One region of the Hathewaya histolytica genome, then DNA from elsewhere that is predicted to be linked to it. Evidence: predicted binding sites of a transcription regulator. Region 1 holds the regulator's gene; each other region holds the start of a gene.

What was found. Region 1 encodes NrdR, which represses ribonucleotide reductase genes. Its sites were predicted from a motif close to CACNANATNTNGTG; they were not measured.
Region 2: a site for NrdR is predicted at 7,895-7,908, ahead of FGL08_RS10120 (vitamin B12-dependent ribonucleotide reductase). Genes of this name have one in related genera too.
Region 3: a site for NrdR is predicted at 8,877-8,890, ahead of nrdD (anaerobic ribonucleoside-triphosphate reductase). Genes of this name have one in related genera too.

Annotation. Positions count from the first base shown of each region.
Region 1 covers NZ_LR590481.1:1,543,177-1,554,046, forward strand. Annotated here, with positions in the region: gene FGL08_RS07585 (phosphate ABC transporter substrate-binding protein PstS family protein) at 1-870, opposite strand, end outside; gene pnpS (two-component system histidine kinase PnpS) at 1,068-2,765, opposite strand; gene FGL08_RS07595 (response regulator) at 2,768-3,463, opposite strand; gene pgeF (peptidoglycan editing factor PgeF) at 3,504-4,211, opposite strand; gene nrdR (transcriptional regulator NrdR) at 4,348-4,806, opposite strand; gene FGL08_RS07610 (YlmC/YmxH family sporulation protein) at 4,901-5,176, opposite strand; gene sigG (RNA polymerase sporulation sigma factor SigG) at 5,259-6,032, opposite strand; gene sigE (RNA polymerase sporulation sigma factor SigE) at 6,108-6,815, opposite strand; gene FGL08_RS07625 (sigma-E processing peptidase SpoIIGA) at 6,832-7,629, opposite strand; gene ftsZ (cell division protein FtsZ) at 7,819-8,895, opposite strand; gene ftsA (cell division protein FtsA) at 8,928-10,187, opposite strand; gene FGL08_RS07640 (type IV pilus twitching motility protein PilT) at 10,455-10,870, opposite strand, start outside.
Region 2 covers NZ_LR590481.1:2,088,352-2,099,221, forward strand. Annotated here, with positions in the region: gene FGL08_RS10095 (MFS transporter) at 1-1,082, opposite strand, end outside; gene FGL08_RS10100 (calcium-transporting P-type ATPase, PMR1-type) at 1,934-4,603, shown strand; gene FGL08_RS10105 (CvfB family protein) at 4,735-5,622, opposite strand; gene FGL08_RS10110 (cation:proton antiporter) at 5,837-7,012, opposite strand; fluoride riboswitch at 7,057-7,132, opposite strand; gene FGL08_RS10115 (gamma carbonic anhydrase family protein) at 7,187-7,693, opposite strand; gene FGL08_RS10120 (vitamin B12-dependent ribonucleotide reductase) at 8,017-10,870, shown strand, end outside.
Region 3 covers NZ_LR590481.1:2,309,836-2,320,705, forward strand. Annotated here, with positions in the region: gene FGL08_RS11135 (glycosyltransferase family 2 protein) at 1-935, opposite strand, end outside; gene ileS (isoleucine--tRNA ligase) at 1,070-4,180, opposite strand; T-box leader at 4,246-4,467, opposite strand; gene FGL08_RS11145 (MBL fold metallo-hydrolase) at 4,706-5,347, shown strand; gene FGL08_RS11150 (beta/alpha barrel domain-containing protein) at 5,491-6,183, shown strand; gene nrdG (anaerobic ribonucleoside-triphosphate reductase activating protein) at 6,207-6,725, opposite strand; gene nrdD (anaerobic ribonucleoside-triphosphate reductase) at 6,735-8,858, opposite strand; gene FGL08_RS11165 (ArsR/SmtB family transcription factor) at 9,179-9,556, shown strand; gene FGL08_RS11170 (heavy metal translocating P-type ATPase) at 9,582-10,870, shown strand, end outside.

The sequences.
Region 1 (10,870 bases):
AATTATATATTTATTTTCTTCGCTAACCATGTACTCTAAAAATTCTTTTGCTACCCCCTTTGCTTCACCTTTAGTATACATATGTTCATAAGACCAAAATGGATATTTTTTATTTATTATATTTTCATTATTAGCTTCTACTCCATCTATTTTTATAACTTTCATATCTTCTTTAACAGTGTCTGTTAAATAAGATAATGCTAAATAACTTACACCACCATCAGTACTTTTTAAAGCTGTTCTAACTGCACCGCTAGAGTCTTGAGTGGTACCTAATCCATTTTTCTCTTTCTTACCTTTCATTATAGTATCTATAAAAGTAGCCCTTGTACCTGAAGATGCCCCCCTATTTATAATATTAATTGGTTTATTCTCTCCTCCTAATTGGTTCCAATTAGTCACTTTTCCTTCAAATATTTTTTGTATTTGCTCTTTTGTTAGTGAATCAATCTTAACATCTTTACTAACTACCATAGCAAAGCCTATTGCACATACTTTATGATCTTTTAATTCATTTAATTTAGATTTATTTTTTAACTTTGCTTCAGCAGGAACATCTGAATTTCCTATATCACAATTTCCATCTGCTACTTGATTAATTCCAGAGCCACTTCCACCACCTTGTACATTTATTGTAGCCTTAGGATTTTTAATTTTAAAATTCCTAGCTGATTGTTCAACCAATGGTTGAAGTGCTGAAGAACCTAATGCAGTTATTGTTCCTGTAATCTTTTGTATTTTTTCTTCATTTTTACTTTTTTCTTTAATACTTTCTGATGTCTTTTTCCCATTCCCACATCCCGTAAACAAACCTATAACCATTGAAATACTTAGTAATCCTATTAATAAATTAATCCCTTTTCTTTTCATTAATTATCCCCTCCACACTTTTAGTATTATCTATATTCTCTATAATTAAAATAATATGGTATTTAGGTTAAGTAACTATTATGGTTAGGTTAATTAAGATTGTATGCATGTTAAATTTAATTAACAAAATCTTTAGAAATATAGTAAGTTCAAATATAATATAAAAGCACTTTGCCATAAGACAAGGTGCTTTTATATTATATATTTTTATAATTGTATGGAATTTTTAAAATAAATTTACTTCCTTTATCAAGCTCACTTTCCACTTCTATTTTCCCATTAAATAGAATTATAATATGTTTAACTATAGCAAGTCCTAGACCTGTTCCTCCATTGGCCCTAGATCTCGCTTTATCTACTCTATAAAATCTTTCAAATAATCTTGGGATCTCCTCTTTTGCAATACCAACCCCATTATCCTCTATACTAATAGAAAAATAACCTTCGTACGATTTAGGTATTATTTTAACACATCCATTAGTTTCTGTATATTTAACTGCATTGTCTATAAGATTAATTAACATTTGCTTAAACTTATCAATATCTCCTAATATACTACCCACCTTTGTATCTTCTAATGTTAATTTAATTTGTTTTTTATTTGCCGTAGGTTGTATTAAAATACATACTTCATTCAATACGTCATTTATATTTATTACTTCTTCCTTTAGTTCCTTCTGTTGCTCTATATGTGAAAGAGTTAAAATGTCATTTATAAGTCTTGTAAGTCTTTCTGATTCGTTATTTATAATTCCCAAGAACTTTTCTCTAAGTTCAGGTTCCTCTACTTCTTTTAGTGTTTCTGCGAAACCTTTTATAGATGTTAATGGAGTTTTAAGTTCATGAGATACATTGGCCACAAATTGTGAACGCATATTTTCTAGTTTCTTAATATCTGTAATATCTTGAACTACGGCTACAGTACCTATATGCTCATTTCTATTAATTATATCTGTAGTCTTTATCCTAAGCTCCTTCTCTTCTGGAAACATAATTTTAATCTCTTTATAATCATCATTATTATCAGTTAATATTTTTTCAAGTTCAAAATCTCTTATATTATCTAGTAAATTTTCACCTATTATATTCCTGTTTATTCCAAATATCCTTTCAGCATATGGATTAATCATAATAATTTTAAAGCTCCTATCTACAGCAATTATACCACTATCCATACATTCTAATATAGCTTCTAATCTATTTTGCTTATCTAAAACATCCTTAATAGTTTCTTCTAACTTTTGAGCCATAAAATTAAAGTTTTCTCCTAGTTTCCCTAGTTCATCATTAGTTGTAATACTAACTCTCCTATCTAATTCCCCTTTAGCTATTCTAGAAGTGGTAAAATCTAAATCTTTAATAGGCTTAACAATAATATAGGTAAGTTTTATGGATAACCATAAGGCAAGTAAAAGTATCATAATTATTATAAACATATAATAATTTAAAAACTTTTTATCAATTATTTTAAGGTTATCCACAAATATAGAACTCCTTATTATATTTCCACTTGTAAGCTTCGTAGCTAAATACATCATATTTTTATTTGCAGAACTACTATGTCTAATACTTATTCCTTCACCTTTTTCCATAGCCATTTTAAATTCTTCCCTATTAGAGTGGTTATTAAGTTCATACTTATCTAATTGAGTATCAAATATAACTTTTCCATCTTTATCAATGTAGGTAACTCTTACTTCTTCTCTATTAAATTTGTACCTGTTGCTAATCTTATTTTCATTAATTAATTTTTCCATTAATTTATTATTAGCTCTCAAATAAGTCTTTGTTAGTTGTTCTTCTTTATAATCAAATACTCTAATAAGTAGAAAAGACGTTACTATCAATATAGAAATAAGTGCAAAGGAAAAACAACACATTAATTTTTTTCTCATATCTATTCTCCTGTGCTAAATCTATATCCTATACCTCTTACCGTTTGAATAAATTTAGGATTCTTATCATCGTCCTCTAGCTTTTTTCTAAGATGTCTTATATGGACATCTACGGTTCTCGTTTCCCCTATATACTCATATCCCCATATTTTATCTAATAAAAACTCCCTTGTCATTACTCTTCCTTTATTTTTTAAAAGTATCTCTAGTAATTCAAATTCTTTTAAAGTAAGTTCTACCTTATTATTTTCTTTTAAAATCTCATGTTTTTCAAAATTTACCGATATGTTCCCAAACTTAGAACACTTGTCCTCATATTGCATAACAGTTCTCCTAAGAATAGCTTTAACCCTTGCCAAAAGCTCTCTTATAGAAAATGGCTTTGTTATATAGTCATCTGCCCCTAATTCTAATCCTAGTATCTTATCGAATTCCTCACTTTTTGCTGTTATCATTATAATAGGTACCGTAGACAGAGTATTCTCTCTCCTGATTGCTTTACAAACATCATAACCATCCATTCCTGGTAACATTAGATCCAAAAGAATTAAATCCGGTAATTCTTCTTTAGCGATTTCAATAGCTTCCATACCATTGCTAGAACAAAAAGCCTTATATCCATTTTTCTCTAAGTTAAATTTTATTAATTCTTGAATATGTTCTTCATCATCCACAATAAGTATTTTTGAGTCCTTCATATTTATGCACACTCCCCTTAACTCATATTAGATTAATGTATTATTTTTTATATATAAAAGAAAACATTCTTCCATAACCATCTTTTCCTTTTCTGTATGAATGAAGTTTTACATCCTTACTACAATAAGTACATATTGGTATCAAGTTTATATTGTCTTTCTTTAAACCACTTGTTACAAGAGCATTCTCTATATACTCTGCTAAGTTTAAGTTTCTACCTTCTATCATACTTTCCTTAAACTCTTTTGTACTCTTAAATTGTTCTATAACCTCTTCCCCCACTTCAAAACAACATGCCCCATTATGAGGTCCGATGTAAGCTAAAATATCTTCGGGGTTAGCAGAGTATTCACTCACCATTCTATCTATAGTTTTACTAGATATATTTTTTAAAGTTCCTCTCCATCCACTGTGTATAGCAGCTAACACCTTATTCTTTTTATCTAAAAGTAATATAGGAACGCAATCTGCAGTAAATACTCCTATAGCTACCCCACTCTCACCTGTTATAATTGCATCTCCATCTTCTGTAATTCCCTTATATTTAATAACTCTATCCCCGTGAACCTGATTTAAATATCCTACATCACTTAATTCAAACCACTCTTTTAAATTTTCTAAATTTTTTCTTCCCTCATCTGAATTCTTATTAAAATCTAACCCACATTCAGCTGTAGAAAATATAATATTTACATTATCATAGTTAGTACCTATAAACTTGTATTGTTTAATCTGTATTTCTTTCATAATTCACCTCTCCTATTATCTATAAGTATATTTTAACATCTATTATTCCTATTAAAAGTTTTTCAATAGAACTTTTAACTTACTTTTAACTATTTTAACGTATTTTTATTATACATAAAAAAAGCCCTATAGGGCTTTATTCCTTATTATCTATTAGGTTTTTGATTTCCTCCATAAATGTATTTATATCTTTGAATTGTCTATATACAGAAGCAAATCTAACATAACATATTTCATCCACTTCTTTTAATATATCCATTATTATTTGACCTATGTACTCTGAATTTACTTCAGTTATCATGTCATTGTAAAGCTTTTTTTCAACTTCATCAGCAATTTCTTCAATTTTATTTCTAGATATAGGTCTTTTTTCACAAGCCTTAATTAACCCATTTATTATTTTATTTCTATCAAAATATTCTCTGCTTGAATTTTTTTTAATTACTAAAATAGGTATATTTTCAAATTTCTCATAAGTAGTGTATCTCTTTCCACACCCAAGACACTCTCTCCTTCTTCTTATAGCTGAATTATCATCAGTAGACCTAGAATCTACTACTTTACTTTCACTGTAATTACAATATGGACATTTCATACTAGCATCTTCCTTTAATAATATAAATTGTTACTCTTATATTAACATTTTTGCTCTGTATTTTCTATACCTAATGCAAGAGATATTAAATTAATCATCTTAAATTTATTGTTTCTTCTAATCCTTGCACTAATATAACATCTTCCCCTATCTTATGAACTTTATTCCAAGGAATTTCTAAATAGTTCTCTTTACCAAACCAAGATACTTTTTCTTCCGGTAGAAGTATAGATATTATCTTATAATCTTCACAATTTATAACTAGATCTTTTATAAATCCTAATTTCTTACCTGAATCTAAATCTACCACTTCCATGCTTCTAATATTATTTAAAGAAAATAAATCTTGAACTTCTTTAATATCCTCCAAAATATCTACCCCCTATAAACATCTTATGATATATTATGCAAAAAACATATGGTTTATACTAAAAATATAAGGCCAAAAGGCCTTATACGAATTTTCTCATATGTTTTAATGCAGATTTTTCTAGACGAGACACTTGTGCTTGAGAAATTCCAATTTCATCTGCAACTTCCATTTGTGTTTTACCATTAAAAAACCTTAAATTTAATATTAACTTTTCCCTATTATTTAATTTTTTCATAGCTTCATTAATGCATATGTTTTCTATCCAGTTCTCATCTAAACTCTTATTGTCACTAATTTGGTCCATAACATAAATAGCATCTCCACCATCATGGTATATAGGTTCAAATAGGGATACAGGATCCTGAATAGCATCCAGTGCGAAGACTACTTCTTCTCGCGGTATTTCCAATTCTTTTGCTATCTCTGTCACAGTAGGCTCCTTATTAAATTTTTTTACAAACCTATCTCTAACTTGTAATGCTTTATATGCTATGTCTCTAAGGGAGCGGCTTACCCTTATAGAATTGTTATCTCTTAAATATCTTCTAATTTCCCCTATAATCATAGGAACAGCATAAGTAGAAAATTTTACATTCTGAGTTAAATCAAAATTGTCTATGGCCTTAATCAATCCTATACAGCCTACTTGAAATAAATCATCTGGATTTTCCCCCCTATTATTAAATCTTTGGATTACACTTAGTACTAGCCTTAAATTTCCTCTTATAAATTTTTCTCTAGAATTTATATCGCCCTCTTTTAACTTTAAAAGTAAATCCATCATTTCTTTTTCTTTTAATATAGGGAGTTTAGCTGTATTAACTCCACAAATTTCAACTTTGTTAATTATCATAAGGTCATCCATCCCTTCAGTATAGTTGCATTAGAATTTTCCCCTTATGAAATAAATTTTATACATGAGACAACCTTATAACATTTTACTAATTTCTCTTTTTAATCTTTTTATTATCCTTTTCTCTAATCTAGATATATATGATTGGGATATGCCTAACATGTCAGCTACTTCCTTCTGAGTCTTTTCACCTTGTCCATTTAATCCAAATCTAAGCTTTACAATTTCTTTTTCTCTTTCATTTAATTTCTTCATAGCAATTAAAAGTAATTGCTTGTCAACTTCATCTTCTATCATATTGTAAACTATATCATTTTCTGTACCTAATATATCAGATAATAAAAGTTCATTCCCATCCCAGTCTGTATTTAATGGTTCATAAAAAGAAATTTCTGATTTCACTTTATTATTTCTTCTAAGATACATTAAAATTTCATTTTCTATACATCTGGATGCATAGGTAGCAAGCTTTATCATTTTATTAGGATCAAAGGTATTAACAGCTTTAATCAAACCTATGGTACCTACAGAAATTAGGTCTTCAATATTCACTCCTGTATTTTCAAATTTTCTTGCAATATAAACTACAAGTCTCAAATTTCTTTCAATTAAAATAGATCTCTTCTTCTCATCTCCTTGTACGATTTTATTTAATAATTCTTCTTCCTCTACTTTTGTAAGTGGTGGTGGTAAAGCATCATTACCCCCTATGTAAAAAACTTTTTTTGCAAATATGCTAAATTTAGAAATAATTCTATTTACGATAATTTTAAAATTTATCATTTTCCACCCTCCAATTTTATAAAATCCCTCTAGATAATAAAGCATTGTATTCTCCAGTCTTACTTAAACTAGTATTACAAAAAGCAATAATGCCATTTTTAACTTCTGAATTTTCTCCATTTGATAAAAATCTTAATCCATCTACTTTTACTCCTTTGAGATTACCACCATACCCTCCTACAACTCTATATGGAATTATATACTCTTCTTTTTTTATATCTACATTTTTAAACACATCTTCTTCAACTATAATTACAGGTAAATTTGTTACTGGCTCCCTAAGCTCATTTCCCGTATCTAAAAATGCTTTTATAGTTTTATAACTTCCATTAATATTTATTTCTACATCATAAATTAAATTTTTTATCAATAGCTTGTCCTTAATGAATAGTATTATTCTTTGCAAGAACATAGAAGTGATTATTATTCCTAACATTAATTTTTTATATGTGAAATTAATTACATATGAATTTTTAGGCATAACTCCAGTTTCGTTATACTTCAAGAAAATACAAATCCCACCTAACGCTATGGTATAAAGAAATAATACACAAACACCCTTTAAAATAAGATTTATATTTTTTCTAATCGATATATAAACCATCAAAAACGCAATAGAAACTTTAAGTATTATTTGGATACAATTACTTAAAGGCAAAAATAACATTACTAATAATGAAAGACTTCCAACAGAAGCGGAGATTATATTTGCTAAAATACTGTACTTTATATTTAAAGTTTTACACATTAAATATATTAAAAAATAATTCACTATTAAATTTTCAATAATAAGCACATCTAAATATATTTCCATATATATCCCTCCCTTACATTTATTATACATCTTGATTTATTAAAATTTTGTCACTTTCTATTGCTATAATTAAAATTTAAATATGTATATTCTCCTATATAACAACAATATATTCATATAGACTAAAATTAGAATAAAAAAAATAAGATTCGTCACTAAATACATGACAAATCTTATTTTATGTAATTTCTACTTGCTTTGTCTTCTTAAAAAAGCTGGAATTTCTATTTCATCCTCTTCGTCAGAATCTTTTGTTACTGCAACTGTTTCTTCTTCTTTAATAGTTTCACTTGGCTTATTTTCAGATTTTGAAGCTTTAGCTTGTTCCATTTTTTCTGTATCAAAACCTGTCGCAATTACAGTGATTTTTATTTCATCATTTAAACTTTCATCTATTACTGCACCAAATATAATATTAGCGTCTGGATCTGCCGCCTCTCTTACAATTTCACAGGCTTCATCCATTTCTAATAATCCTAAATCTGATCCACCAGTTACATTTAATAGTACCCCTGTAGCACCAACTATAGAAGTTTCTATAAGCGGACTTGAAATTGCTTGCTTTGCAGCCTCTGCTGCTCTATTTTCTCCTGTAGCTCTACCAACCCCCATGTGGGCAAGTCCCTTATCTACCATTATAGTTCTAACGTCTGCAAAGTCTAAGTTAACTAGACCAGGAATTGTTATTAAGTCAGCTATACCTTGAACACCTTGTCTTAAAACATCATCGGCAAGTGTAAAAGCTTCCATTAAAGATGTTTTTTTATCTACCATAGCAAGTAATCTCTCATTAGGTATGGTAACTAAGGTATCTACTTTATCCTTTAATTCTTTAATCCCCATCTCAGCTTGAACCATTCTTTTTCTTCCTTCAAATGGAAATGGTTTTGTTACGACTCCAACAGTTAGGATATCCATGCCCTTAGCAATTTCAGCAACTACAGGTGCAGCACCAGTCCCAGTTCCGCCTCCCATACCAGCTGTAATAAAAACCATATCTGCACCTTTAATGCATTCTGCAATCTCATCCTTACTCTCTTCAGCAGCTTTTCTACCAATTTCAGGATCCGCTCCTGCACCAAGTCCTTTAGTTAGTTTATCACCAATTTGTATTTTCTGTGACGCTTGAGATAATATCAAAGCCTGTTTATCTGTATTTACGCCAATAAATTCTACGTTTTTTAAACCTTCTTTAATCATTCTATTAACAGCATTGTTACCGCCGCCGCCACAACCAATTACTTTTATCTGGGTAAGATCTTGCATATCAATATCTATCACAGTATTCCCTCCTTAATTTAGAAAAAATCAGCAAAAAACTCTTTTATCCTAGATACAAAACCAGAGGATTTTTCTTGTGTATTTTCTTCATGAAACTCCTCTTCTGTTTCTACTTCTTTATGATATCTTTTCTTACTACTTAAAGAATTTTTAGGTTTTGTATTATCAAATACATCTTTTAAAATTCCTACACTTCCTGCATATAAAGTGTTAGATGCACCTATGTATTCTGGAACACCGATTCGTATAGGTCTTTTGAAAATATTTTCGCTTAAATCTACTATGCCTTTTAATAATGAAACTCCACCACCGACAAGTACTATATTATAAATTTGTTCATACTCTCCACTTTCCTTTATGAAAGCTTTCATAAATTTCAACATCTCTTCTACTCTAGCATTTATTATATCAATTACTGTAAAGTACATAACTTCTTTTTCATCATGCTTAGAAGTTTTTAAAATTATTTTTTCATCTTCAAAATTATTTTTTGTTACGCTTCCACATTTTAATTTTAGGTTCTCTGCTTCTTCATAAGATATATTTAAACACAATGATATATCCTTTGTAATATTGTGTCCGCCTAAAGGTATAAATATATCTTTCTGTAACTTGTTATCTCTAAAAATAGATATATTGATAGTTTCTAATCCTACATCCACTATAGCTACACCTTTTTCTCTCTCTTCCTTCTTTAGTAATACTGATGATAATGCTATAGGTTGGAGTGTGACACCTAATACTCTTATACCCGCTTTATTTACACTTTTTATAAGATTATTTATTATTGTGCTTTGAGCTAGTACAATTTTAGCTTCCACCTCTAATTTTACTCCACTCATTCCTATAGGATCTTTTATGTTATCATATCCATCTATTATAAATTGTTCTGGAACAGCACCAATTATTTCTTTATCCCTATCAATGGATAAGAGCTTTGCTGCCTCGATAGCCCTATTAACATCACCTTCTGTAATTTCTCTATCATCTCCTGAAACAGCTATAACCCCTCTATTGTTTATAAATTCACAAATTCCACTTTGAATACTTATAAAAGCTTCATTTATTTTAAATTGAACTATTTTTTCAAGTTGAAAAATACATTTTTCAATAGATTTTGAGGTTTTGTCAATATCAACAACGACTCCTTTTTTTAGTCCGCTACAAGAAAAGGAGGTTATTCCCATAATCTGTATTGAACCTTGGCTATTAATCTTTCCTACAGAAGCACAGATTTTTGAAGATCCTATATCTAGTCCTACTATGTAATCATACATGAATCATACCTCCTTACGAGAATCCTCAAAGTTATATATTCAACATAAAACTTATTTTTCCTTTTATTTTATATATATTTTTTATTTCAATGTATATTTAAATTAATAAGGTAAAATTTAATTATATATACTATAAATATTATATCATAATATTATATTTTAAAACAAAACCTAATTATAGAAAAAGCCTAAAAATTTTAATTTATGCAAATAACTTTAACATAAATTTTTATTTTAGGCTAGTCAACTTTAATATTATTTTTTTGATTATAATAACATCATTCTAGTAATTATCTCTTTATCAACCGCATATGTAATTGCAGTATCTTTTGATATAACTTTCTTTTTATATAGTTCAACTAAAGACATGTCCATAGTTTTCATACCTAATTTATTTCCTGTTTGTATAATAGACTCTATTTGGGATATTCTTCCTTCCCTTATGAGATTTTGAATGCTTGGTGTAGAAAGCATTATTTCTAAAGCAGCTATCCTTCCTTTTTCATCAACTCTCGGTACTAATTGTTGTGAAATTACACCTTGTAACACTGCTGCTAATTGAGATTTAACTTGCTCTTGTTGGTATGGTGGAAATACGTCTACAATTCTATGGATAGTATTCGATGCTCCTATAGTATGGAGCGATGATAAAACTAGATGTCCATTTTCAGCTGCCCTTAAAG
Region 2 (10,870 bases), 550 kb from region 1:
TTAACAAATTCCATTGGTAATGCTTGTTGCACTGGTTGAGCTGCATTCATGAATCCTGATCTTAGGAATAGTCCGATACCAACTGCCACGACCATACGGCTTCCGAAAGCTGCACCATTTGCAATTAAAAGCATAAATGGTATTGATGTTAAGGCTAGTCCACCTAAAGATACAACTCTTCCTAACTTTTTAACAATCCATGGAGATACAAATATAAATATAACCATAGCAAAATACTGGTAAGAAATAAGTTGTGAAGTAGTATCTCTATCTATTCCCATTCTGCTTAGGAATACTGAGAAGTATGGAGTAATTAATGATGCCCCTAATCTTATTAAAAATGCGAAAACTATATATAATATTATGTATTTATTAAAGAAAGCATTCCAATTAATCTTTTCTTTCTTTTCTTTTTTAACTTTCTTATAATCTGTATCAATTTCTTTTATGAATAAAATAGGTATAAGAGTTATTACTGCAACTCCTGCATAAATTAGAAGCGCATCTTTGTGAGCTCCTATATAAGCTGATAATTGCTCTGGATTAAACTCTGCTATTTTAGATGTTAAAGCCTTTGCTTGCGCATAATCTACATTTAATCTAGATGCAAATCTATTTGCAATTAATTTACCACCTGACCATGTTCCAAATACCATACCAGCAATATTAGTCCATAATGTAGTAGAGAATACTCTTTCTCTCTCTTCTTCTAAAGTATAACAACTTAAGAATGGTGATAATATAGCATCAAACATACAAACCCCAATCATAATTACTGAAGCTGCTATTGCAACTACTGGAACTGATTCAACTTTAGTAATAAGAAGAATTCCGATAATAATTGATATTGGTGAAAAAGCTAGTACTTTTTTATATCCTAACTTAGGTACTATTAATAAAAGTGCTGCTCCACCGTAGAAACCTACCCCCATTATGATTGACATACTAGCTGCAATACCTTTTGTAGCTGAAGATGCATCAAGGAAGGTTACCATTGTATCTAGGGATACTCCACCTAATATTCCCATAAATATGTAGGCAATAATAAACATCCAACTATTACGTTTAAATCTTTTATCCATTTGTTTACCCCCTATTGTTTTTTATTGTTTTAACTAGTTTAAAATACATTTAAATTTTACATATATTAAATAACATTAAATATTAAGTATTAAAAAATGGTCTTTTTCATACAGGCCTTGTACGAATTTGTAATTTCACAAATAAATATAGTCCATTTTGTTAAGAAAAGCAATACTTTATAAAATAGTTCAATAATTGATTTTATGTGGTTTTTTTATTTCGTTTTTATAAAAATATGTATTAATAAATTCTAATTATTTATATTTAAAATCATTATTAAAAATCTATTATAAAATCAAATAAAGCTTATTTTGAAATGCCTTTTAATACATTTATCTATGTTAAATTTTATACATTTAATTTATCCATAGAATATGACTTTTTAAAACATTTGAATCACATTTATATAAAAACTTCTTTTTGTACAAATTACGACTAAATACTACACTAATAACTTGGAATAAATTTCATATTTATCTATAAAAATATTATGAAATTTCTTTTATTTTTAAATTTTAATAATAAATATATATTATTTTATATATATTTATTTTAACTTTAACGATTAAAATAATAAATCATATGGAAAATGCATACGTGGAATAATATTCTTAATTTATATTGAAAACAGTTTAAACTCTATGTTATAATCAGCATATAGTTTAAACAAAGGGGAGTAGCATAAGCTTTTACGCTTCTAGTTGTTCGTCATTACGGTATATCCCGGACAACTTACTCTTTTAACGAGTTTGCAAGACCTTTGTCCTAAATAACATTTAGGACAAAGGTTTTTTTAATATTCTATAATAAATTTTATAATTATATTTAATACTATGAAAGAGGTGATATTATGTGGTTCAGTAAAAGCAATGAAGAGGTTTTAAAAGAACTTAATACTTCTCCAAGTGCTGGTTTGAGTTCAGAAGAAGCTAAAAAACGCTTAGAGAAATATGGTGAAAACAAATTAGCTGGTAAAAAACAAAAAACTCTTATTCAACTTTTCCTTGCTCAGTTAAATGACATTTTAATCTTTATTCTTATAGCTGCAGCATTGATTTCAGGATTTTTAGGAGAAGTAAGTGATGCAATTATTATAGGTATAGTTATTCTAGTTAATGCTATTGTGGGAATAATTCAGGAGGCAAAAGCTGAAAAGGCCCTAGAAGCTTTGAAACAACTATCTACCCCAAAAGCTGTTGTAAAAAGAAATGGGACTTTAAGTGAAATACCTTCTGAGGAAGTTGTACCAGGAGATGTTATTATTTTAGATGCTGGTAGATATATCCCATGTGATTTAAGATTAGTGGAAACAGCTAACCTAAAAATAGAGGAATCTGCTCTTACTGGGGAATCTGTTCCTGTAGAGAAAAATAGTAATTTAGTTTTAAAAGAAGGAGATACTCCTCTTGGAGATCAAAAAAATATGGCTTTCATGTCTACTTTAGTTACCTATGGTAGAGGTATTGGAATAGCAGTTGGTACTGGTATGAATACTGAAATAGGTAAAATTGCTAAAATGTTAGATGAAGATGTAGATAGTCAAACTCCTCTTCAAAAGAAACTTGAAGAACTAGGAAAATTCCTTGGAATTGGAGCTCTAGGTATTTGTGGTGCAATGCTTGTTATAGGCTTACTTCAAGGTAGAAACATATTAGAAATGTTCTTAACAGCCATAAGTCTAGCTGTAGCAGCAATTCCTGAAGGATTACCTGCTATTGTTACTATAGTCTTAGCTATGGGTGTACAAAAGATGATTAAAGAAAATGCTATTATAAGAAAACTACCTGCTGTTGAAACCTTAGGTTCTGTAAATATAGTTTGCTCAGATAAAACAGGTACCTTAACTCAAAATAAAATGACTGTTACAAAATACTACTCCAACGGTGTATTACAGGACATAGGTAAGATTAATTTAGAAGATAAAACTGAAAAATTATTACTTCAAAATCTTATCCTTTGTAATGATGCTACTTATTCTGCAGACTCTAAAACAGGAGACCCTACTGAAATAGCTCTTTTAGAAGCAGGATTTAATAAAAATTTAATTAAAGAAGAACTAGACTCAGAGTACACTAGAATAAATGAAATACCTTTCGAATCAGATAGAAAGCTGATGACTACAGTAAATAAATTTGATGAAAAATACTTAGTTATGACAAAAGGTGCTATAGATAACCTTCTAAAAATATGTACAAAATACTATTCTAACGGAGAAATTAAAGACTTAACTGATGATATAAGAAAACAAATATTAGATAATTCCTATAATATGTCAGATGAAGCTTTAAGAGTACTTGGCTCTGCTTATAAAGAAATTTCAACTTCTCATATTGAAATTGACTCTTTAGAAGAAGATTTAATCTTCATAGGACTTGTAGGTATGATAGATCCTCCAAGACTTGAAGTAAAAGATTCTATAGCTATATGTAAAAAGTCTGGAATTAAAACAGTTATGATTACAGGTGATCACAAGAAAACTGCATTTGCTATTGCTAAAGAGTTAAATATAGCAGAAGATGAATCACAAGTTATGTCTGGTTCAGAACTTGATAAGATGTCTGACGAGGAATTAAGTTCAAAAATAGACGAATTAAGAGTATTTGCAAGAGTTTCACCAGAACATAAAGTTAAAATTGTTAAAGCCTTTAAATCAAAAGGAAACATTGTGTCTATGACTGGTGACGGAGTAAATGATGCCCCTTCACTAAAAATTGCAGATATAGGCGTAGCTATGGGTATTACTGGTACTGATGTTGCTAAAGGTGCATCTGATATGATTTTAACTGATGATAATTTCTCTACTATAATAAGTGCAATAGAAGAAGGAAGAAATATATTTAATAATATAAAGAAATCTATTATATTCCTTATTTCTTGTAATATAGGAGAAATCATAGCATTATTCTTTGCTATACTACTTGGATGGAAAGCTCCATTAGAACCTATTCATATTCTATGGGTTAACTTAATTACAGATACCTTACCTGCCCTTTCTCTTGGTGTAGATCCAGGTGATCCTGATGTTATGAAAAATAAACCAAGGAATCCTAAGGACAGTTTATTTAAAGGATCTACCCTTAGCCTAATATTAAATGGTACCTTAATAGGATTATTAACTTTAGCAGCCTTTGTAATTGGTGCTAGAGTATTTAGTGGAACTACTGGATTATTCCCACTGTTCCCTAAAAACATTAGTGAAGATGCTTTAAGACATGCACAAACTATGGCCTTTGTAGTTTTAAGTGTATCTCAATTAGTTCATTCATTAAACATGAGAAATGAAAGTAAATCTATATTCCAAATAGGTTTATTTACTAATAGATATTTAGTCGTATCTATATTAGTTGGTATATTCCTACAAGACGTTATTATCACATTACCTTTCTTGGCTAAAATATTTAATGTACATGATTTAACAGCTATAGATTGGTTATTCGTAAGTGGTTTAAGTATAATACCATTAATATTAAATGAAATAGCTAAAATATTTAAACGCAAAAGAGAAGAGAATTTAACATAAAAAGTAAGGGAGTCCATTAGGACCCCCTTACTTTTATTTTTCTACAAACTTATTAAAAAACTTATTTTCATTGTTTTCCTTCTTAGAAGGCTTTTTATCATTTTTATTAGAATTTTTCCTGTTATCCTTCTTTATATAATTAGGCTTACTTTCTTTTTTTCTTTAATAGGATTTTCTCTTTCTAAGTGTGTTCCCTCTTTATCCTGTGATACCATTCCTTTTTTCATAAGTCCACCTAAAGCTCTCTTGAAAGCATTTTTACTACATCTAAATGTGGATTTAATTTGTTCAGGTGATGAATTATCATTAAATTTCATATGACCATCATGTAGTTTTAAATAAAGAATTATAGCACCTTCTAGATCATTTTTTTCATCTAATCTCTTTTTTCTTGGTGTTACTTCAATCTTTCCATCTTCATAATATCTCTTTACCCTAACACTGACTATTTCACCTGGTCTTATACCTGTGAAATTCTCTTTCTTTAAAACTACAGCTCTATATAGATTTTGAATAGCCACCATAACACTACCATTGGTTTGTTCGCCATAAGACGTTGCCATTAGCTCTTCTCCAATTTCAAAATGATTTGTATTATGAAGGTACTTATCAATATAGGTAGTTGCAGATATTCTTCCTGTCTTATCTAGATATATGTAAAATAAATAACTTTCACCTACTGAAAGCTCATAGGCCATTTCTTTAAATGGCACCAAAATATCTCTTTCAAGTCCAAAATCTATAAAGCAACCTATCTTAGTTTGGTCTACAACCTTTAAATGAGCTATATCCCCTACTTGTGCCAAAGGTTTTTTGCATGTAGCTATAGTTCTGTCCTTTGAATCTTTATATATAAAGACTTCTATTTGGTCTTCAACCTCAAACTCTTTACCTTCTACACTACTAAAGGGAAGCAAAATCTCTTCTGATTTTACTATGTCTATATCTTCTACTAAAAAATATCCAAAATCTCTTTTCTTTTTTACTACTAAATTATTAAATTCTCCTACTTTTATCATAAAATTCTCCTTTTTCTTCCGGTATTTATCTAATTTTAAATAAGTTTGCTAAATACTATTCTTATAATTCCATAAAAGGTAATTTAAAATACCATATATATAAACTTCTCAAAACCTTCTCTTACTACTCTATCAATATGAAATAGTAAATGTCTGTTATCTATGAAAAGTATACCATTAAGGCTATGTTTATTCAATTTATTTTGATTTCAGCCTATGCTTTATTAAGTAATCTATCCTTTGTATAATCAATTCCCATGGCTCCTAAAGGTGCTGTTATTATTATAGATAAAACTGCTATAGCAAGTATTATCTCACCAGATGGAACTCCTTTTGATAATGGAATGGCACCAATAGCAGCTTGAACTGTAGCTTTTGGTAAGTATGCTATAGAGCAAAATAATCTTTCCTTAAAGTTTAAATTAGAGCCTATTAAAGCTATATTAACTCCCACACTTCTCCCTACTAAACCTATAGCTATTATTATTATTCCTAGTATGCCAGCTTTTAATCCTACATTCACATCTACTGCTGAGCCTATTAATACAAAGAGAAATATTTGCGCAAAGAACCATATATTCTTTAACATATTTTCTAACATAATGGCTTCCTCTTCATTTTTTTCTAGTAAACAAAAACCTAAAGTCATTATAGCTAGTAAACCTGAAACTTTAGTATAGTCTCCTAAAATTTTCAATAAGAAAGCTATAGAAAGAAGCAAACAGAGCTTTTCTAAAGAATTTAATCTATCTTTAAATTTTGTAAGAAGACAATTTAAACCAAATCCGAAAAACACCCCTAATATTATGCCACCTATTATCTCTATTGGTATGTTTAACATAACCTTTCCTATACTATCTCCAGTATTACTAAAAATCCCAATAAAGACACCAAATAATGTAATGGCAAAGATATCATCAATAGACGCACCAGAAAGTATTATAACCGGAATGTCTTTATCCATTCCGTTTCCATTCTTCTTTAATTTAAGCATAAAAGGTACTATAACAGCTGGGGATACAGCTGCCAGAATGAACCCCAACATTCCTGATTCTATATAAGAAATTTTAAGTAAAGTTTTTGAAATCATCATTACAGTTATCCCTTCAAATATACAGGGAATAAAACTCATTTTTATAGATGTTATACCTACTTTCTTAAGTATACTTTTATTAAGACCAAGTCCAGCTCTAAGTAAAATTATTATTAAGGCCATGTTCCTAATTTCACTACTATTATTTAATATAGATGGATGAAGTATGTTAAAGCCATATGGTCCAATAATTACACCAAGTATTATCATACCTAATATTCCTGGTACTTTAATACTAGATAAGATTTTATTAAATATTAAACCAAAGAATAAAATAATTGCTATACTCTGTATCATTTAATCTCCTCCTCATTCTTTACAAACAAAAAACTTCTACGATTAACATCGTAGAAGCCATTAGCATAACAAGCGATTTGAAAAAATACTTTTCAGGAGAGCTTCATCTCCATATATTTAGCTAAAAACATTATATAATTAATTTATCTCCATTTCAATAATATTTTATATTAATTATTTATTTAAATATGCTTTTGATAGTGCCACATAATTTTTAGAAGAATTTCTTAATGAGATAATCTCTTCTTCTGTCAGATTTCTTATTACCCTTGCTGGAGAACCAAGGCAAAGTACCCCTGAAGGTATTGTCTTTCCTTCAGTTACCACACTTCCTGCCCCTATCAAAGTATTCTCTCCTATTTCCGCTCCATTTAATATTATAGAACCCATTCCTACTAGGGTATTATCTCCAATATTACATCCATGAATAACACAGTTATGTCCAATTGTAACATTCTTCCCTATTTTAACTCCATATTCATGTGCCACATGAACTGTAGAATTTTCTTGTATATTAGTGCCTTCACCTACAGTTATTTTATTTATATCTGCTCTAAGCACAGAATTATACCATATATTAACGTCTCTTTCTAAAATAACTTCTCCCACCAATACCACATTTTCTGCAATAAAAGTTTCATTATGAATAATAGGCTTTTCATTATTAAATTCTATTATCACACTAAATCCCTTCTTCCTACGATTTTAATAATATATTTAAATTATATTGTATATATTTTATATTGTAAATCAATATCATTTAATTAAAAATACTGAAAATTAGCTCCTCAGCATATATTATGGTATTATATATAAGTACAATTTTTATTATTATTTTTATTAAAATTATTTTATTGAAATTATATATTTTATATCATATAATACTATATATAGTGTTTGATTGAAAAACAAAATACTATATATAGTATTTTGTTTGCGTTTATAATTTATTAGGAGGTGAACACTAGATGTAGCTTATATTTTTAAGCTACTGATAGTATATTATGCATAAAATCCATAACATTTTTAAAAGAGTCTTTACAAAAGAATTAGAAAACCGAAAAGATATTACAGTATACGATCTATTTAATTGGAAAAAAGTAAATGTAATCTTAAAGGATTATAAAACTAATAAAGTCTTAGTAGATATGAAAGATTTAGAATTTCCTATCCATTACTCACAAAATGCTTGTGATATTATAGCTTCAAAATATTTTAGAAAAGCTGGTGTAAACACCAAGTTAGGCTGCGAAAATAGTATGAAGCAAGTAGCACATAGATTAGTAAGTTTCTGGACAGAAGCACTTATTGATGAAAAAATCATAGAGACTGAAGAAGAAAAATCTATCTATTATGATGAAATGGTTTATGCATTCTTAAATCAAATGTATGCTCCAAACTCACCTCAATGGTTTAATACAGGATTAAATTTAGCTTATGGAATAAAGGGAAATAGCAATAATAATTTTTATTATGATGAAAAAGAAGGTAAAGCAGTTAAATCAAAAGATTTCTATACAAGAACTCAGGCATCAGCTTGCTTTATCCTATCTATAGAAGATAAATTACTTGGAAAGCATTCTATATCTGAGCAGTTTGTAACTGAAACTAAATTATTTAAAGGTGGTTCAGGTACAGGAACAAACTTCTCAACCATTAGAGCTAAAGGTGAAAGATTATCTGGCGGAGGCTTTTCTTCTGGATTAATGAGTTTTTTAAGATCCTTTGATAGAAATGCTGGGGCTATAAAATCTGGAGGAACAACTCGCCGTGCAGCAAAAATGGTAATCTTAGATGTTGATCATCCAGAGATAATGGAATTTATGACATGGAAAGCTAATGAAGAAGATAAAGTCCGTGCTCTTGGAAAAATGGGATATGATATTAGCTTTGAAGGTGAAGCATATGAAACTGTTTCAGGACAAAACGGAAATAACTCTATAAGATTCTCCGATAAATTCATGGATAAAGTAGAAAACTTAAAGAAAGAACCTAATGCAGAGATAGAACTTTCTGGAAGAGTTGATAAAAGTATAAATAAAAATGTTAAAGTACAAGAGTTATGGGATGCCTTTAACGAGTCCGCATGGAAATGTGCCGACCCTGCCCCTCAATTTGATGATACTTTTAATGCTTGGCATACTTGTCCTTGTGGAGAAGATGGTGTTTATAATGCTAAACATAATAGAATAAACTCAACAAACCCATGTGGTGAATATGCATTCTTAGATGATACAGCATGTAACCTAGCTTCAATAAATATTTTCAAATTCTATAACTTAAAAACTAAGAAATTTGAAATTCAAAAATACACTCATTTAGTTAGTTTATTACAATTAGCTCTTGAAGCTTCAATTCATTGGGGACAATTCCCAACAGAAGATATTGCAAGAAAGACACATTTATTTAGAACAACTGGTCTTGGAATATCTAATATAGCATCTTTATTCATGGTAATGGGATATTCATATGAGTCAGAAGCTGCAAGAAACCTAACAGCTAGCTTAATTGGTACATTAACTGGCCAATCATATTATGTTTCTTCCTTAATGGCAGAAAAGTTAGGTGCCTTTGAAAAATATGACATAAATAAAGATCATATGTTGAGAGTTATAAGAAACCACTCAAGAGTTGCTGGTGCATTAGAATCAGCTTATGAAGGTCTAAACTATGAACCAATTAAAGTTAAACATAACATACTAAAAGAAATTGGATTAGATTATTTAGGAGAAGAGCTTAAAAAATCATGGCTTCGTGCTTTAGAATCTGGAGAAAAGCATGGTTATAGAAATGCTCAAGTTTCAGTTATTGCACCAACAGGAACAATATCCTTCGCCATGGATTGTGGTGCTACATCAATTGAACCATACTTCAGTCACTTTATATACAAAAAATTATCTGGTGGCGGATATATGACTATAGTTAACCCAGTTATAGAATTATCTCTTAAAAATCTTGGTTATACTGAAGAACAAATAAATGATATTTTAGAATATATTTTAAGAAAAGAAACTGTAAATGAAGATGGATATGAATATGAAAAAATAGTAGATGGAAAAATAGAAGGAGCTCCTCATCTAAAAGAAGAACACCTAACTATTTTTGATACTGCAAATAAATGCGGTTCAGGGGAAAGATATATATCACCTGAAGGCCATGTTTTAATGATGTCTGCTATTACTCCATTAATATCTGGTGCTATTTCAAAAACAGTAAATCTACCTAAAAATGCTACAATAAATGACTTTAAGAAAGTAGTTCTTCTATCATGGAAGTTAGGTGTTAAAGGTATAGCATTATATAGAGATTCTTCAAAGGCTAGCCAACCACTTAATACTACTTTAACTGATGGAGAAAATAAAAAATTAGAAGATCTAAACTATAGTGAATTATTAGCTAAAGCTAAAGAACTTCACTACTCTAAATACTCTGAAAGGGATAAACCAGAAGGTATTAGAATGGGAACTACTCATCCTGCGCAAATAGATGATGTTAAAGTATATACTACTGTAAATAGACGTGAGGATGGGGAGATCTGCGAAATCTATATAACTACAGATAGAGAAGGTACTATTATTACAGGACTTTTAAATTCTCTTTCTAAGTCAATTTCAGTTATGCTACAATACCATGTACCACCAAAAGATATAGCTAAGATGTTAAGAGGCCAAAAATATGAACCATATGGTTTTGTTCAAAAGCACCCTTACATCAAATATGTAACTTCTATTTCAGACTTAATAAGTAAAGTTATAGATATTGAAAATGGGGATTTTAGTCGTTGCCAAGTTAAACCTGACAGTTACGATCTTCCTTATAATGCTATAAATAATGCTAATGATATAATCGCTCCTACTA
Region 3 (10,870 bases), 770 kb from region 1:
CCATAACTTAAATGTAGTATGGGAAATATTATAAATAAATACCCTAGAATTTTTATATTCCCTTTACTTTTCTTTACAGAAAATATTATATCTAATGTGAAATATAATAAAAGCTCCAAAATCCATAACATTCTTATTGGTTTACAAAAAAATGATCCTAATGCACCAATCATATTAGTAGTAACAAAAGCTAATGGTATGAGATGTCTAATTGATGATGTCTTTCCATGCTTTTGCATAACTCTAACTTTCCAAAATCCATATTGATAATATTGTTTCCATAATTTTTTTAAGGAAGCTCTACTATAGTATGTTGATTTTATATCTGGATCTAAAATTATCTTATAGTTATTTTTTGTAACTCTAAAGTTAAGTTCATCATCCTGATTTCTAACTAATTCCTCATCAAAATATCCTATGGAATCTAATACTCCTTTTCTATAAGCACCAAAAGCAACTGTATCCACATAAGCCCTTTCTGTGGCATATCTAAATAATGCATTTCCCACTCCAAAAGGTGAACTCATGGCTTCAGATATGGCCTCACCTTTTAAACTTGTACTAACAGTTTTTATAGGTCCACCAGAACATCCTATCTCATTATTTTGTAGGGCTAATACATTGTTTTTAACAAAATCTACATCAGCATGGGCATGTGCTCCGAAAATTATTACTATATCACTCTTACTTTTTTTAATCCCTTCATTCATTCCTTTTGGTGCTGAAAGACCAGGATTATCTATTAGAAAAACATTTCCATATTTTTTTGAGTACTCATTAACTATTTCCCTAGTTTTATCTCCTGACATTCCATCACAAACAAAAACTTCCATTAACTCTTTAGGATAACTTTGACTCATAAAAGAATCTAGACATTTTCCTATAAAATTCTCTTCATTTCTTGATGGTATGACAACAGTAACTGTTTCATTCATTTTAACACACCCTAACAAATTTATATAATATTATATTATTTTAGTAATCACTAACTATAATATCAGAAAAGATTTAAAATAAAAAGAGAAAAATAGAATTCGCAAAAGCAAATTCTATTTTTGTTTAAGATAAATTATTTTATAACTTCTATATATATTTTAAGTTCTTCACCATTTATCTTAATATCATTATACTCTCTATTCTCATTGTATAAAATTTCAACTGTTAAAGTTTCTCTTTTTATTGTATCCTCGTATTTCTTCACTACAGCCTCTAAAACTTTATTATCATCTATATATAATTTAATTTTATCAGCAACTTCAAATCCACTATCTTTTCTCATGTTTTGAATCTTACTTAATATTTCTCTTACCTGTCCTTCTTCTTTTAATTCTTCAGTTATTGTAGTATCTAATAAAACTCCTAGATCTCCTTCCCCTGAAAAAGCATAGCCTTCCAAGCCTTGCATTGTAACAAGTAAGCTCTCTTTGTTAAATTCTATATCGGTGCCTTCTACATTAATAATTACACTCTCACCATTACTTACTCTTTGAGCTAATTCCATTTGATTCTGAGAAGCTAATGCTTTTCTTATTTGAGGAATTAATTTACCATACTCCCTACCTAATACTGGAAGGTTAGGTTTTATTTCAAAGTTAACGTATTGAGATACATCAGCCCCAAACTCTATTCCCTTAATATTAAGTTCATCCTTAATTATGTCTCCATAATACTCAGGTATAGACTTTGTAGATAGAAGCATTTTAGAAAGTGGTTGCCTATTCTTAATATTAGCTCCATTTCTAGCTGATCTTCCTAGTTTAACTACTTTGTATGCAATTGACATTTCCTTTTCTAACTTCTCATCAATTAAAGACTCACAAGCTAGTGGCCAAGCACATAAATGAACACTGTCTGGTTCGCTATTATCAAGACCTTTTACAAGGTTTTGGTAAACTTCTTCTGTCATAAATGGTATAAATGGAGATGCTATTTTACTAAATGTAACTAACACATTATATAAAGTTACATAAGCTCCAATCTTATCTTCTGTTAAATCCTCTGACCAGAATCTAGAACGATTTCTTCTTACATACCAATTAGATAATTCATCTACAAATTCTTCGAGAGCTAAAGCGGCATCTGTTATTCTATAATTATCTAAATCTTCTTCAATTGTATTAATTAATGAATTTAATTTTGAAATTATCCACTTATCCATAACATTTTTAGACTTAAAATCTTTGTATTCTAAAGGATTGAATTTATCTATATCAGCATAAAGTACATAGAAAGAATATACATTCCATAAAGTACTTAAGAATTTTCTTTGAGCTTCAGATACATCATCTCCTGAAAATCTAGTTGGAAGCCATGGTGCACTAGCTGTATAGAAATGCCATCTTGTAGCATCGGCTCCTTGGTTTTCTAAAACTTCAAATGGTTCAACTATATTCCCTTTAGATTTTGACATTTTAATGCCTTTTTTATCTAAAACGTGACCTAGAACTATACAGTTTTCAAATGGTGCCTTATCAAATAAAATAGTTGAAATTGCAAGTAATGTATAGAACCATCCTCTTGTTTGGTCAACAGCTTCCGAAATAAATTGTGCTGGGAAATTCTTTTCAAATAACTCTTTATTTTCAAATGGATAATGATGCTGTGCAAAAGGCATCGATCCAGAATCAAACCAACAGTCAATAACTTCCTTAGTTCTCTTCATCTCTTTGCCACATTTTGAACAATTTAAGTGTACTTCATCTATATAAGGCTTATGAAGTTCTAATTCTTCTTTAACTTCTACACCTTTTTCCTTTAACTCTTCTCTACTACCTATACATTCTTTGTGTCCACACTCACATTCCCAAATAGGAAGTGGAGTACCCCAATATCTATCCCTACTAATACCCCAATCGATATTGTTTTCTAGGAATTTTCCCATTCTTCCGTTTTTGATGTTATCTGGTAACCAGTTTATACTTTGATTGTTTTTAATTAAATTCTCTTTTACTGCTGTAGTTCTAACAAACCAACTATCTTTTGGATAATATAAAAGCGGGGTATCACATCTCCAGCAATGTGGATATGAGTGAGTAAACTTTTCTGATTTATAAAGCATATTATTCTCATTCATATAATCTATTATCTTAGGATCTGCTTTTTTAACAAATAACCCTTTCCAAGGCTCAACAGATTCTACAAAGCATCCACTCTTATCTACTAAATTAATTAAAGGAAGACCATGTTTCTTACATACAAGGCTGTCATCTTCACCATAAGCTGGTGCTGTATGTACAATACCAGTACCATCCGTTAAAGTTACAAAGTCACCATGGATTATATAAAAGGCTTTTTCCTCTGGAGTTTCAAATTTAAATAATTGTTCATACTCCATACCTAAAATATCTTCACCCTTGAATTCTTTAACTATACTATAATCTTCTCCTAAAACCTTAGGCGCTAATTCCTTAGCTAAAATATATATTTCTTCATTTTGCTTAACTTCTATATAATCATATTTCTTATTTATGGTTAAAGCTATATTACTTGGAAGTGTCCAAGGTGTTGTCGTCCAAGCTAGGAAGTATTTATTTTCTTCTCCCTTAACTTTAAACTTTACAAAAGCTGTTGATTCTTTTACATCTTTATATCCTTGAGCAACCTCATGAGAAGATAGTGCTGTTCCACATCTTGGGCAATAAGGCATTATCTTATGACCTTTGAATAGTAAGTCCTTATCCCACATCTGTTTCAATGCCCACCATACTGATTCTATATAGTTATCATCATAAGTTATATATGGATTATCCATATCAACCCAGTAAGCAATTTTTTCAGACATATCTTTCCAAAGACTTGTGTACTTAAATACACTATCCTTACACTCTTTAACAAACTTTTCTACACCATAACTCTCAATTTGTTCTTTTCCTGAGATTTTAAGCATTTTTTCAACTTCTAATTCTACTGGAAGTCCATGAGTATCCCATCCTGCTTTTCTTATAACCTTATATCCCTTCATAACTTTATATCTTGGGATTAAATCTTTCATAACTCTTGTTAAAATATGACCTATATGTGGCTTACCATTTGCCGTTGGAGGTCCATCAAAAAATGTAAAGTACTCACCATCTTGGTTTAATTCAAAGCTTTTTTTAATTATTTCTTTATTATTCCAAAATTCAGCTATTTCCTTTTCTCTTTGAACAAAACTCTTTGAAGTATCGATTTTTTTGTACATATATTTTTACTCCTTCCGTTTCTATATTTTAATTATATCCATTATAAAATAAAAAACTCCGTCCAAAATAGGACGAAGTTAAATTCTTCGCTATACCACCTATGGTAGTTATACATTCAAGTACACATTTATACCCTATCCTTTAACGCAGGATTACGTAAAAGCTTACTAAAGTTTCAGCTCTAGGCTCCTAGGTGATTTTCACTAATCTTCCACTATGGGTTCGCACCTCATCCCACTCTCTGAAAGTTTACGGATTAATTACTCTTCCTAATCAAAACCTTTATAACATAATTTTTTATATATTATAGTTAATTATAAATATAATATAACTATTTTATTTCATATAGTCAATAGATTGTATAATAAATTATATAATGAATCTACATAGTATTTCAACTGGTAAATATAAAAAATTAACACTCTAGACTTATTTATTCAAACTATTTTTCATTCTTTCCTTGTATACTAAATATAATGCATACAAACTATAGTATATAATACTTTAATTAAGGATGTGATATTTTGAAAATCAAGTGGCTTGGACACTCTAGTTTTTTAATAATCTCTAAAAATGATAAAAAAATTCTTATCGATCCTTTTGATGACACTATAGGATATGAAGTTTACAAAGAAAAAGCAGATATACTTCTAATAAGTCACCACCATTTTGACCATAACTGTCTTCAATATGTAAGCGGGGATTATGTAGTTATAGATAGTCATGGAAAGTTTTTAATAGATGATATTAAAATAAAGGGATTTAAATCATATCATGATAAGTTTAATGGGGCAAAAAGAGGAGAAAACACAATATTTAAGGTGGAAGTTGATGGTATAACTCTTTGTCATCTAGGTGATTTAGGACATCTTCTTACACTAAAAGAAATTCAAATCCTAGGTAATATAAATATATTATTAATACCAGTAGGTGGAAATTACACTATAGATAATAAAGAGGCTTACTCAGTATGTCGTTCAATAAAGAGCAATTTAGTTATACCTATGCATTATAAAACTCCTAGATTAAATTTTGAACTTTCAGGTATAGAAGATTTTTTAATTAATTTTACCCATAGTGAAAAAATAGATAGTAATATATTAGACATAGAGGACTTACAACCTATTAGAAATTTAGAAAATAAATTGTTTATTTTAGATTATTAATATACAATATAAATTATATAAATAGTAACTTAAAATTAATATTTATATTTTTTATAAATTACTTTACAAAATATAAATAATTTAATTAAATATAATAGTAATCTATAATTATATATAAATTCATATAAAAGGAGTGAAGCTCTATGCGTAAAAATGTACCAATAATTAATGGCACTTTAAGAAACCATATGATACAAGTACCTAATGCCATAAGAGATGCCAGTGGTATTGTGATATTTGGTAAAAGATTAAAGTCTTTCTTATTTACCACAGATGTTGCTTTAATAAAAAATACTAATGCTGACGCTATTATAGCTGTCTATCCATTTACCCCTCAACCAATAATAACAGCTTCACTACTCCTAGCAGCAGATGTTCCAATTTTTTGTGGTGTAGGTGGTGGAATTACTACTGGAAAAAGAGTAGTTAATTTAGCATTAGATGCTGAGTTTAAAGGAGCTTTGGGGGTAGTAGTAAATAATCCTACTCCAAATGAAGTTATAACTCAAATGAGAGAAACTATAGATATACCTATTATAGTTACTGTAGTTTCAGAATTTGAAGATATCGAGGCAAGAATAGCCTCTGGAGCCACTATTCTTAACGTATCAGGTGCTAAAAGGACTGCACATATCGTAAGAAAGATAAGAGAAAGGTTTCCTGATTTCCCTATCATAGCTACTGGTGGTCCTACAGAAGACACTATAAGAGAAACTATAGCAGCTGGTGCCAATGCTATAACATACACTCCACCTGCAGCTGGTGACATACTAAATGAAATCATGCTTAGCTATAGAGCGAATTATAAAAACGATTATGAAGATGAACAAAATTAAAGGGATACTATAGTATCCCTTTATTAATAATTTAATTGAATTATTTTACCTAACTCTAAGCTCTTTTTCACATCTATGATTCTCTGATTCCTAGATCCTCTATACTTTAAACTATGATTCTTCTGTGATTCCATAAATCTCCCATCTACAATTACATCAATACTATCTAAGAGCTCCTTCCAAAATGCCTTTTCATCTAAATGCTTTAGAATATATTCGAAAGTATAACCCGTATAACACCAAATATTTAAACCTAAATTTTTAACTTCTTGTGCTAAGTAATAAAAACTTTCTGCTTGTTCTAAAGGATCTCCTCCACTAAAAGTAACTCCATTTATTATAGGGTTATCCTTTAAATCATCTATTAAATTTTTAATACTAAAAATTTCTCCCCCATGAAAACTGTGTGTGTGTTTATTAAAACAGCCTTCACAATTATGTGTACATCCTTGGGAAAAAAATACTCTCCTTATACCTGGCCCGTTAGCTAAACTCTCAAAAATTATCCCTGAAAGTCTTATATTCCTATCTTCTGTATTCACATATATCACCTATTTACTTACATAGTCAGTATATCCTTTTTTACTACTAGTGTGAGTAACTCTATCTTCTCTTTCATAATACTTACCTGCTCCAAACCTTTCATCTAGACTTAAATAACCTGTAACTCTTGATATTCCCTGAATATCTTTACCTCCACAAACTGGACAGCTTTCTTCCCCTGTCTGTAGGTATGTTCCACAACTTCTACAATATCTTATATGAAAATTAATGCCTATATAACTTATATTTGTCTTACTATAAGCATAATTTAATATAGACATTATAGCATCTCCTGTAGGACAATCATCTACCTCTAGATAAGTTATATGCCCACCATTGCACAAGCTATGATATGGTGCCTCTATATCTATTTTATCCTTTATAGAAATTGGATATCCAACTGGAACATGGTAACTATTAGTATAGTAATTCTTATCAGTAACTCCCTTTATTTCCCCAAATACTTTTCTATCTTGAACTATAAATTTACCACTCAATCCTTCCGCTGGTGTTGCGTATGTACTCCAGTTTAGCTTTGTTTCTTCTGTAGCCTTATCTGTATAATCTCTAATATAGTTTATTATATCAATACCTAAATTTCTAGATTCCACATCTTCGCCATGATGCTTTCCTGTTATTGCTACTAAAGCTTCTGCAAGACCTATAAATCCTATGGCGAAACTTCCTTGTTTCAGTATAGGTTCGATAGAATCATCTCCACTTAAATTTTCTGATCCTTTTAATAAATTTTGACCGGCTATAAAAGGAAGATCCTTTACTTTTAATTTTTTTAATACATCATATCTATGAAGTAAAGATTCTTTTGCTAAATCTAACTTATTTCTTAAAAGTTCAAAGAATTTATTTCTATCACCCTTTGCCATTAATCCTAACCTTGGTAAATTAATAGTAGTTGGGGCTATATTTCCTCTTCCCTTTGTTCCTGGTTCACCATTTACATTAGAACATATATATGTTCTACATCCCATAGTAGCTGGAACTACCCCAATATCAAAATATTTCTTATTAAAATCAGCATCTAAATTCATAAAGGTAGGATTCATCCTTTTACTTGCAACTCTACATGCAAGTTCATATAAGTAATAAAACGGAGCTTCTTTTTCTCTATTTACCCCTGATTTAACTCTAAAAATTATATTTGGGAAAATAGGTTGTTCTCCTTTCCCAAGTCCTTTTTCATATTCTAATAAGAATAACTCACATACTAGTGCCGCATCTTTTGAATTTGGTATTCCTATATTAATAGAACTAAAAGGAACTTGAGACCCTGCACGAGAATGCATAGTATTTAAATTATATACAATACCTTGCATAGCCTGACTTATAGATCTCCTTAGTTTTTCTTCCGTTAACTGTTCTAACTTCTCACCGTCTATACCATAACCCTTAAGTTCTCTTTTAATTTCTTCTCTAGTTGGCTGTATAAAACTAGCCATATCATTATCAAAATCCGGATGTGACTGCCCCCCGAACATATCATTTTGTGTTGATTGTAGTAAAATACATGAAAGTTCAGCAGCTGAGTCTATTCTTTTAGGTTGATTTATTGTTCCATAACCCGTATTAAATCCTCTTTGTAAAATTTCTTTAGTGGGTATATGTAAACAATTGATTGTAAGATTATAACTATCTAAATCATGATAATATAAGTCACCATTTTCATGTAACTTTGCCAAATACTTAGGCATCATTGAAAGGTTATGCCATTTATTAGATTCACTAGCTATTCTAAGTAGTTTTGAACTGAAGTTATTTCCTACATTTGCATTATCCCTATCAGTTTCTACTCCTATTTTATTTATAGCTTTCATTAAATCTGATTTTATCTCTCTTATTCTATCTCTTTCTTTTCTATAGTTTGAATATGCAACGCCAACATCTTTATGTCCATTACTTAAAAGCATTTTCTCTACTATGTTTTGGATTTCCTCTACATTTAACTCTTTCTTATCTAATTTTTTTATCCTAATTAAAGCTTCATTTTTAAAAGTTTCTATTTCCTCTGTACTAAATACATATCCTATCTCATCCGCTGCTCCTTTAAGGGCTTTAGATATTTTGGAGGAATCAAAGTTTGTTTTTCTACCATCACGCTTAACTACATATAGCATATACATGGTACCCCCTTGCACAATATATTGAACAAACCATACTTGGAATATTATACGCTCTTAATATATTATTATCAATTTTCAATTTAAGGTATATCACTAAATTAACGTAATTTTGCCTTAATATCTTATATTTCTTATATTTTTTATCCCTATTCTAATATTGACATAATATAAAATATATAAATAAGTTTTTCTTAATATTTAATAAAAAATATTTTCTATATTGATTGTCCACTAAATTAATGTTATCATATATTCAAAGAACATATGAATATATGCTCATATGTTTATATGAATATATTATGGAGTTGATACTAATGCTTAAAAATAAAGATTCCAAGCAACCTATTGAAGTATGCAAGTGTAATGTAATACACGAAGATATAGTTGATAAAGTAAAAAAAGAAATGCTAGATGAAGATACATTGCAAGATATTTCAGATCTCTTTAAAGTTTTTTCAGATTCTACAAGAATAAAAATAATTTTTATTTTATTTAAATCTGAAATGTGTGTATGTGATATAGCAACATTGCTCCAAATGAATCAATCAGCTATATCCCATCAACTTAGAGTTCTAAAACAAGCTAGACTTGTAAAATACAGAAAAGAAGGCAAATCAGTATACTATTCTCTTGACGATAACCATATTGAAGATATCTTCCATATGGCCCTAGATCATATAAATGAAGACTAAGACTTAAATAAGGGGTGAATATATAATGAGTGAAAAAAGGGATTTTAAATTTATATTAAAAGGTTTGGATTGTGCAAACTGTGCAGCTAAAATTGAGGAAAGGGTTAAGAATCTAAGTACTGTAGAAAGTGCTGTTCTAAACTTTAGTACCTCCCTTTTAACTGTAACTATTAAACAAGGGGTTAATAAGGAAATTGTTACTTCAGAAATTGAAGCTATCGTAAAAAAATTAGAACCTGATGTGGAGATAATTGAAACTGTTAAAAATTCAAAATCCACATCTAAAATGAGTTTAATATTAGAAGGACTGCATTGTGCCAATTGTGCAGCAAAAATTGAATCTAAAGTTAATAATTTGGAGGCAGTAAAGGAAGCAAGCTTTAACTTTTCAAATTCTACTTTAAATATAGAATTTGAAAAATTTATTTCAAGAGATGAATTATTTAATAGTGTAAAAAACATTGTAGATTCTACAGAACCTGGAGTTAAAGTAAAATATAAAAATACTTCTACTAAAACAACTACAAAACAGAAATTAGACAAGTCTTATGTTGTAGATAAAAATACACTTATTAGACTATCCTTAGGAACTATACTATTTATTATCGGTTTAATTATGAAGTTTGATTTCTATCCTAAACTTGCTATTTTCCTTGTAAGTTATATTTTAATTGGTAAAAATGTATTATTAAAAGCTTTATCTAACATTAAAAAAGGTGATGTCTTTGACGAAAATTTCCTAATGACTATAGCAACAATCGGAGCTTTTGCAATTAAAGACTTCCCTGAAGCTGTGGCAGTTATGTTATTTTATGAAGTTGGAGAAACTTTCCAAGATATAGCTGTTAATCGCTCAAGAAACTCAATTGCTGACTTAATGGATATAAGACCTGATAAAGCCAATTTAAAAATTGGTGACTCTATAGAAGAAGTATCCCCTGAGGATGTTTCTATTGGCGATATAATAGTTATAAAACCCTATGAAAAAGTTCCCCTAGACGGATTCATATTAGATGGAGATTCGTCTATGGATACCTCAGCACTTACAGGAGAATCTCTTCCTCGTGATGTTAAAAAAGGTGATGAAATCCTAAGTGGATTCATAAATAAAAATGGTGTTTTAACATTGAAAGTTACAAAGGATTTTTCCGAATCTACTGTATCTAAAATTTTAGACTTAGTTGAAAATGCTGGTTCAAAAAAAGCAGAAACTGAGAAATTTATAACTAAATTTGCTAGGGTATATACTCCCCTAGTTGTAATGGCAGCCATTGCCCTTGCATTTATACCTCCAATGATTATAAAAGATTCTAA